Regions from separate parts of the Nocardioides sp. CCNWLW216 genome, predicted to be linked through region 2. Evidence: predicted binding sites of a transcription regulator. Region 2 holds the regulator's gene; the other holds the start of a gene.
What was found. Region 2 encodes LexA, which represses DNA repair genes until DNA is damaged. Its sites were predicted from a motif close to TCGAACANNTGTTCGA; they were not measured.
Positions count from the first base shown of each region.

Region 1: a site for LexA is predicted at 2,348-2,363, ahead of V7S47_RS17100 (HNH endonuclease signature motif containing protein). Genes of this name have one in related genera too.

Region 1 covers NZ_JBBBBJ010000007.1:191,894-195,927, reverse strand. The annotation lists gene V7S47_RS17120 (HIT family protein) at 1-56, opposite strand, end outside; gene V7S47_RS17115 (GNAT family N-acetyltransferase) at 79-561, shown strand; gene V7S47_RS17110 (hypothetical protein) at 565-780, opposite strand; gene V7S47_RS17105 (hypothetical protein) at 790-1,026, opposite strand; gene V7S47_RS17100 (HNH endonuclease signature motif containing protein) at 1,081-2,334, opposite strand; gene V7S47_RS17095 (hypothetical protein) at 2,911-3,345, opposite strand; gene V7S47_RS17090 (TIGR03943 family putative permease subunit) at 3,342-4,034, opposite strand, start outside.
Region 2 covers NZ_JBBBBJ010000018.1:108-4,141, reverse strand. The annotation lists gene V7S47_RS25205 (alkaline phosphatase D family protein) at 1-838, opposite strand, end outside; gene V7S47_RS25200 (MXAN_6640 family putative metalloprotease) at 915-2,498, opposite strand; gene lexA (transcriptional repressor LexA) at 2,558-3,274, opposite strand; gene V7S47_RS25190 (LysM peptidoglycan-binding domain-containing protein) at 3,551-3,898, shown strand.

The DNA of each region.
Region 1 (4,034 bases), on a different contig from region 2:
AGCTCGTCGGGGTCACCGATGCCGTCCTGGTGCAGCGGCTCGTCGGGCTGGCTCATGGGACCACCCTAGGGTGAGCGCATGAGCGCTCCCACGCTGCGCCCCGGCACGCCTGCAGACGCTGCCGCGGTCGCCGTCATCTGGCACGCGGGCTGGCACGACGGCCACGCCGGCCACGTCCCCGACGGGCTCACGGCCGCCCGCACGCTGGCCGCGTTCCACGAGCGCGCCCCGCTCCGGGTCGACGACACCACCGTCGCGGTGGTCGGGGGCGCCGTCGCCGGGTTCGCGATGGTGACCGGCGACGAGGTGGAGCAGGTGTTCGTCGACGCCGCCCACCGCGGCTCGGGGGTGGCCGCGCTGCTGCTCGACGAGGCGGAGCACCGGGTCGCGGCCGGCGGCCACGCCGAGGCCTGGCTCGCGGTCGTCGAGGGCAACGCGCGGGCGCGCCGGTTCTACGAGAAGCGCGGCTGGCGCGACGGCGGCCCGTTGCCGTACGAGGTCACGGCGGGCGGCTCGTCGTACGTCTCGCCGTGCCGGAGGTACGTCAAGCCGCTGGGCTGACCGTCAGGCCGCGCGGCGCCTCTTGAGGATCCACATGGCGACCGTCCAGAGCGTCGCGACCACGATCGAGTTGTCGATGTTGTCGCGCAGCGCGGTCGTGAGGCTGTCGCCGAAGGCGACGTCCAGCAGGCTGGTGAGCACCAGGAAGCCGAACGCGAACAGCACCCCGGACACCAGCAGGACACCGAGGCTGGACCGGCCGGGTGCGTCGTCGCTCATGCGACCACCCTAGGACGTCGCAGGTCGCGCCCTCCTGCGGGCGCGCAGCTCGCTGAGGCCGAGGCTGAGGCTCCACACGAACGCGAAGCAGACGGCGATCGAGACATTGCCCCGCACCGCGGCCCCGAAGCCCTCGTCGAACAGCAGGACGTCGCCGAGCGTCACAACCAGAGCGAAGCCGGCCCCCAGGAGGAGGCCGACGAGCGGGAGCCACGCGAGGCTCCTGCTCCCGTCACCGGACGTCATGGGAGCGACACTAGGGGAATCCGGGCGCGCCCATGGCCCTTCGGGCTGTGGCCGTCAGGGCTGCGGGGTAGTGGTGCCGGTGTGGTCGCGAACGAAGGCCAGTCCGTTCGGACTGCGCCAGACGAACGTCGTGTCGTCGACCTTGTCGTAGCGCCACCGCGTATGCGTCTTGGCGCGGTGATGTCGCCGGCAGAGGGGTGCGATGTTGCAGTCGCACGTGCTGCCGCCGTGGGCGGCGGGGTCGCTGTGGTCGTGGTCGCACGACCTCGCTCGCCGTCGGCACCACGGGAAGACGCAGGAGTGTTGAAGCAGGGCCTGGCGTTCCTTCAACCTGTCGGGGACCTCGTAGGCATCGACGTGGACGTGACCGGCCAGGTCGATGACGGGCTTGATGACGACCTGACTGTCGCCGTCCTGGCACCAGCCCTTGACCTGCTCGACCGAGACCATCGACCGGGTGTTCTCGACCCGCGCGATCGCGGCGTCCGCGAGGTGCACGTGCACGACGACCTGCCGGGGTCGCTTCCGGTCCGGGTCGGGGTCGGCGTTCAACTCCAAGGTGAGCTGGCGGCGAGCGAGGTCACCGACCGCGATGGACCGCCGCGCGTCGAGGGAGAGCCCGTCGGCGATGGTGCCGAGGTGGGTCGCACCCCGAGCGACCGCGTCCTCCAGATCCAGTGCGTCGACCAGATCCAGGGTTCCGCGGACCTCGACATGGCCGTCGAACGAGACCTGCTGGACCTCGATGTCGAAGTGCCGCACCTCAGCCGCATCCCGGGCCCGCTGGGCGGCGGTGTCGGGGTCGAAGCGGGTGCGGGCTTCTTCGATGGTGCGGTCGAGTTGGGCGATGGAGATCTTGTGCGCGGTTGCGGCGACGTGGATGTCGACGAACTCGGCGCCGTCTTCGGGGAGGTCGATGGTCTCGGCGGCGATGCGTCGGGCCTTCCACACCGGGAGGTCGAGGGACTGGACGCGTTCGTAGACCCGTGGGAGTCGGTGGGCGAGCTCGAGGGCGTGTCCGAGGTAGATCCGACCGGAGTCCGACGACAGGCCGAGCGCGGCGGAGAACTCCAGCACACTGAACTCGGCGATCAGGGGTGCGCCGGGTCCGGCGATGGCCATCTCGTCCTCACAACCGGGGATCCACACCGCGGCGGCATCGTGCAGGGAGCCGGTGGAGTGCATGCCGGCCCAGGTGACCGCGGCAGCGAGCTGGTTCGCGGCCGCGCGCAGCTCGTCTCGTCGTTCGGAGCGCACGTACGACAGCACCGCCGTAGCGGTGTCGCAGTCGTCGAGGTCCCGAACCATGGCCCCATTCTAGTCGAACAGGTGATCGAATGCGAGGGTTGTTCACAGCCTTGTTCGAACGGTCGACCCCAGGTGACCGAAAGCTAGAAGCAGGCTCGTGATGGCCCTTGATCACCGCGGACGGTGAGCCCCCTTGTCTCTGTAAATGTCTTTGAACCTGCTTGGTGCCAAGCGGCGACGCCACGGCAGAGACCCGTGAAGGGATGACGTCGCTTGTTGGCTGCGGGGGTCTCGACGGGCGTTCAGGACTTCGTCCTTCACTGCTCGACCACCGGCGACAGCGACCGGCGGCAGCGACCGGCGGCGGGGCCGGCCTACCGCGAGGTCGCTTGTTGGCTGCGGGCGTCTCGACGGGCGCTCAGGACTTCGTCCTTCACTGCTCGACCACCGGCGGGGTCCACGGGCGCGAGGACCGTCGGGGGCGGCACAGTCGACCCCACGCGAGGTCGTTTGTTGGTTGCGGGGGGTCTCGACGGGCGTTCAGGACTTCGTCCTTCACTGCTCGACCACCGGAGGGGACCACCGGAGTGGCAGGGGTCGCTCGCGCGCGACGTCGCCTGCTGGCCGCGGTGACGGTTACGACGTGCAGGAGGTGGCGGCGAAGTCGGTGAGGGCTTGGACGTTGGCGCTGTCGGCGACCGTCGATCCGGCGTCGGCGGTGGTGATGTCGTCGACGGTGCTCGTCGGGCCGAGGGTCTGGACCAGCTCGTCCAGGTAGCCCATCCCTGCTCGGACCGCGGGCTCGACCGTGGCGAGCGTCATCGTCCCGGCTGCGGCGCTCGCCCGCTGCTGGAGGGTCCCGACGGCCTCCGCGGAGGGCTTCGCGGCGAGGGCGGCGAGTGCTTCCTGGAACGAGCGGTAGCCGGTGCACACGTCCTCGATCCCTGGCGGTTCCGGAACGGCCTGCGGACCGGGGGCGTCGTCGCGGGAGGCTGCGGTGAGCAGGCCGACCGCGACCACGACCGCGGTGGCGATCGGGGCGGTGAGCCGCCGGCGCAGGGCGTCGTTCACTCGTAGGTCCCGTCGGGCGCGGCGGTGGGGGTGACGGCAGAGGCGGCGACGGCGGGCGGCGATGCCTCGGTCGCCCCACTGCCGGGGACGTGCGTCCCCTCGACCTCGACCCACTGGTCGCGCGGCGGGCGCGGAGAGTCGTCGACGCGCACCCGGAAGGGGCGGGCGTCCGCGGCGCAGCAGCCGATCGCCATCCGGGTCACGAACCAGTCGTCGCCGCCGTCCCCGTAGCTGACGAAGCCGGTCAGCTCGACCGGCTGGCCCTGGAGCGACGAGCCGCCGTCCTGGGCCCGCCAGATGAACTCGTCGAGCGGCACCGGCACCACCTGCGCGGCGTCCAGGGCGGTCATCTCGTCGGGACGACTGACGACGGCGCTCTTGCCACCCTGTCGCTCGGCGAGGAACGACCCGAGCTCGGGCGGACTCACCACGAACGCGACGACTACCGGGAGTGCGAGGAACCAGGTCACGCGCGGTACGCCGTGCCCGCCATGGTCGTGCCCGTCGTGCCCGTCATGATCGTGCCCCTCGTCGTCCTCTGGCTCGTGGGCCGCGAGCAGCGGGCCCAGAGCCATGGCGAGGAGCAACACCCCGCAGACCACCAGCGGCCACCGCATCCAGCCGGTGACGTAGCGCAGGTGGTCTCCGCTGAGCGAGAGCTGGAGCAGCACGGTGCCGAGCAGCGCGAG
Region 2 (4,034 bases):
CCTCGCCGTTCAGGCCCCCGCCGGGCGTGTGGTTCTCAGCACCGCCGCTCCACTGGTCGTTGGTGACCTCGTGGTCGTCCCAGGTGACGATCCACGGGTAGCGGGCGTGCAGGGCCTGGAGGTCCGGGTCGGTCTTGTACTGCGCGTGTCGTCGGCGGTAGTCGGCGAGGCTGACGACCTCCTTCGCGGGCACGTGCCGTCGTACGTCGGTGTCGTCGGCGCCGGCGCCGTACTGGCCGGGGGCGTACTCGTAGAAGTAGTCGCCCAGGTGCACGACCGCGTGCAGGTCGTCGCGGGCGGCGAGCCCGCGATAGGCCCCGAAGTAGCCGGCCTGCCAGTTGGCGCAGGACACGACCCCGAAGCGGACGTGGCCGGGCAGCGCGTCGTGGGCCGGGGCGGTGCGGAACCGGCCGAGACGGCTCCGGGCGCCGCGGTAGGTGAACCGGTAGTAGTACCAGCGGGCCGGCTCCAGCCCGGTGACGTCGACCTTGACCGTGTGGTCGCGGCTCGGACCGGTCGCGAACGCACCCCGTCGTACGACGCGCCGGAACCGGCGGTCGGTCGCCACCTCCCAGCCGACCCGGACCCGAGGGCCCCTGCCGGAGCCGGGCTGTGCGGCCGGGGTCGGCGTGACCCGGGTCCAGATCACCACCCGGTGCGGCAGCGGGTCACCGGAGGCGACGCCGTGCCGGAAGAAGCGGGCGCCGGGGCGCGCCGCCTCCGCGGTGGGCTCGCCGGCCACCAGCGAGGTCGCCGTGAGCGCGGTCCCCGCCGCGCCGGTGGCGAGCACGGTACGGCGGGGCAGCGGCAGGACGTGGTCAGGTCCGGAGGCGGTCACGGATCGTCCAACGACCCGTCAGCGTCCGCGTGACGCCCTGACCGCGGACGTCACGCGTTGTTCATCCGGCAGCCGCTCAGCGGGTGACGGCGCGCACCCGCACCCGCAGCCGCAGGCCGTCGTCGAGCGAACGGCCCTGGCAGGAGTAGACCGTGCCGCGGCCGCACGCGTAGCGGGTGCCGGCGTTGACGAGGGTGACGTCGACGTAGGCGATCCGGCCGTCGACGAAGGGGACGCTCAGGAGGCCGGCCCCGGAGGGCCGGAGGCGCACCAGGCGAGAGGAGATCTTGCCCGACTCCCGGCGCACCGTGACCACGGCGGCGGTCGGCCGGGTCCGGCGGGGGAGGTCGACCGCGATCCGCAGCCGGGTGCTCGCCCGGTTGGTCCGCTTGCCGGGCCGGTAGCGCACGGTGCCGCTGCTGAGGTGGTTCAGCTTCAGCGACGCGCGGCGGAGCTGGTTGCGGGCGACGCGCGCGGTGCCCTCGGGCCGGGTCACGGGGTAGCGGGCGCCCTCGCGGTAGCTGCGGGCCGGGTGCCGGTTGGCCGCCGAGAAGCGGGCGACCGTGGCCGTCATCGACCGACCACGCTCCTTCAGCACCGCTCGCACCGCCTGCAGCGAGTACGCCGGTCCGGCGGCCTTGGTCAGGATGTCCCGGACGATGGTCGGCATCCCGCCGCGCGAGCCCGGCTCCAGCTCGCTGAGGTAGCGGAAGAAGATCCAGCTGCCGTAGACGCGCAGGTCCTGGCCCTTGTCGATCGGGGTGCGCGGCTGCGACATCGGGCTGTTGCGGAGGTACTGGATGTTGTCGTTGACGGCGTCGTACACCTCGTCCTCGGCCCAGGTCGCCGTCGACTCGAGGAACCAGAGGTCGTCGGTGATGTCGTAGGCGAACTGGACGGCGTGGAAGTACTCGTGGGCCGTGGTGACCTGCAGGTTGTGGACCGGGGTGTTGGCCGGGAACTGCTTGCTGGCGAAGTCGTTGTCGAGCGAGCAGTAGGCCTGAGCGCTGCGCTGGGTGCTGGACGTCACGCCCTCGGGGACGCAGTAGCCGTAGAGGCCCTCGCGGCCGGTGTCGACGAGGTAGACGTCGAACTGGTTGGTCCCGCCACCGCGGGTCCGGTCGGAGACCGGCTTGCGGTAGCCGGCGGCGACGTAGGTGCCACTGACCTTCAGCAGCGTCGCGAAGACCCGGTCGACGTAGTCGGGCCGGCCGTTGGCGTCGGCGTCGGTCAGGTCCGGGGCGTCGGAGGTGGCGCGGGCCCAGTGCACGCAGAAGCCGCCCTGGCAGGCCTGGGTCGGGAGTGCGTTGGCGGCGTAGCCGAACCGGCCGCCGGCGTCGGTGTCCGGGGTGTCGGTCGGACGGGCCAGGATCCGATCGGCCTCCGCGCGGCGTGCGGCGGGGAGGGCCGAGCGTGTGCGGGCCAGCTCCAGCAGAGCCAGGCTCGCGTCCCGGCCGTCGACCTCACCGCTCACGATCTCGTCGGCCTGCTCGAGCACCTCGACGGCGCGGGCAGTGGCGTCGGCTGCCCCGGTCGGTTCGGTGATCGGCACGACGGCGGGGTCGTCAGCCGCGCGCGCAGCCCCGGGAGGGCTCAACAGGGCGGCGGCGACGGCGACGGCGCCGACGGTGGCGAGCAGCGAACGGTGACGAGCGCGCAACGAGATCTCCATCCAAGGGGAGGGCGGACGCGCCATCCTCGCACGCCCACCCACCCGGATCAGACTCGTCGCAGCACCGCCGTGACCTTGCCGAGGATCGTCGCGTGGGTGCCGTCGATCGGGTCGTAGGCCTCGTTGTGGGGCATCAGCCAGACCTGCCCGTCCTTGCGCTTGAAGGTCTTCACGGTGGCCTCGCCGTCGAGCAGGGCGGCGACGATGTCACCGTTCTCCGCGGTCTGCTCCTTGCGGATCACGACGTAGTCGCCGTCGCAGATGGCGGCGTCGACCATCGAGTCGCCGGCGACTTCCAGCAGGAAGAGCTCGCCCTCGCCGACCAGTTGGCGGGGGAGCGGGAACACCTCCTCGTAGCGCTCCTCGGCGAGGATCGGACCGCCGGCGGCGATCCGGCCGAGCAGGGGCACGTTGGCCGGGGTCGGGGCGGAGTCGCCGAGGCCGGTCTCGTCGTACGACGTCTCCTCGGCGCTGGAGAGCGTGCGGCGGGCGGCCATCACCTCGGGCAGGAAGACCTCCAGCGCCCGCGGTCGGTGCGGGTCACGCTTGAGGAAGCCCTTCTCCTCGAGGGACTTCAGCTGGTGAGCCACGCTCGAGGAGCTCGTGAGGCCGACGGCGTCGCCGATCTCGCGCATGCTCGGCGGGTAGCCGCGCTTCTCGATGCTGTCCTTGATGTGGGCGAGCACGCGCTGCTGACGCGGGGTCAGGCCCGTCGCGTCCGGCGGCCCGTCGGGCAGCTCGCTGACGTTCTTCTTGCTGGCCATGGTGACGCCTTTCGCCGGGATGCTCGTGGGCCACACCGTACCGATCCGACCGCCCCGCTTCAAACACGTGTTCGAACGGCGTGTCGGGCCGACCATGTTCGAACAAATGTTCGTCGAGCCCTTGATTTCGTTCGAACACCTGCTCTAGCCTCGTACACATGTTCGATCGAACGTCTGATCGACCAGCTGGCCCGCACCGGACTGTCGGTGGCCGCCGTTAGACATGCGGTTGTGGTCAGGCACCGAGGCTGACCGCCACTTCCCCAGGAGGTCCCAATGAGCACGATCCAGCTGAGCCCCGTCCGACTGAGCACCCTGTCGACGACCCGCGGGGAGCTCCGGCTCACCCGCCGCGGACGGCTCGTGGTGTTCCTGCTCGGCCTGGCGGTGGTGCTCGGGATCGGGCTGGTCCTGGCTGCTGGCTCGGTGGCCACGCCGGAGCCCGGCGCGGTCGAGTCGACGACCGTAGTCACGGTCGGCACGGGCGACACCCTCTGGGAGATCGCGGCCGACGCCTCCGAGGACGGTCAGGTCCGCTCGATGATCTCCCGCATCGAGCGTCTCAACGGTCTCGACTCCACGGTGCTCGTGGCCGGCCAGCAGCTCCGGGTCCCCACCGAGTAGCGCCACCACAGACTTCGTCAGCCGCCTCGACCCCGGCTGACGGGCCGGGGAAGACAGGGGCGGGGCCAGGTGGCCCCGCCCCTGCGGCGTTCCTGGTCTCGATACCCCCCGCGAGGAGGAGCGGTGTCGCGGGCTT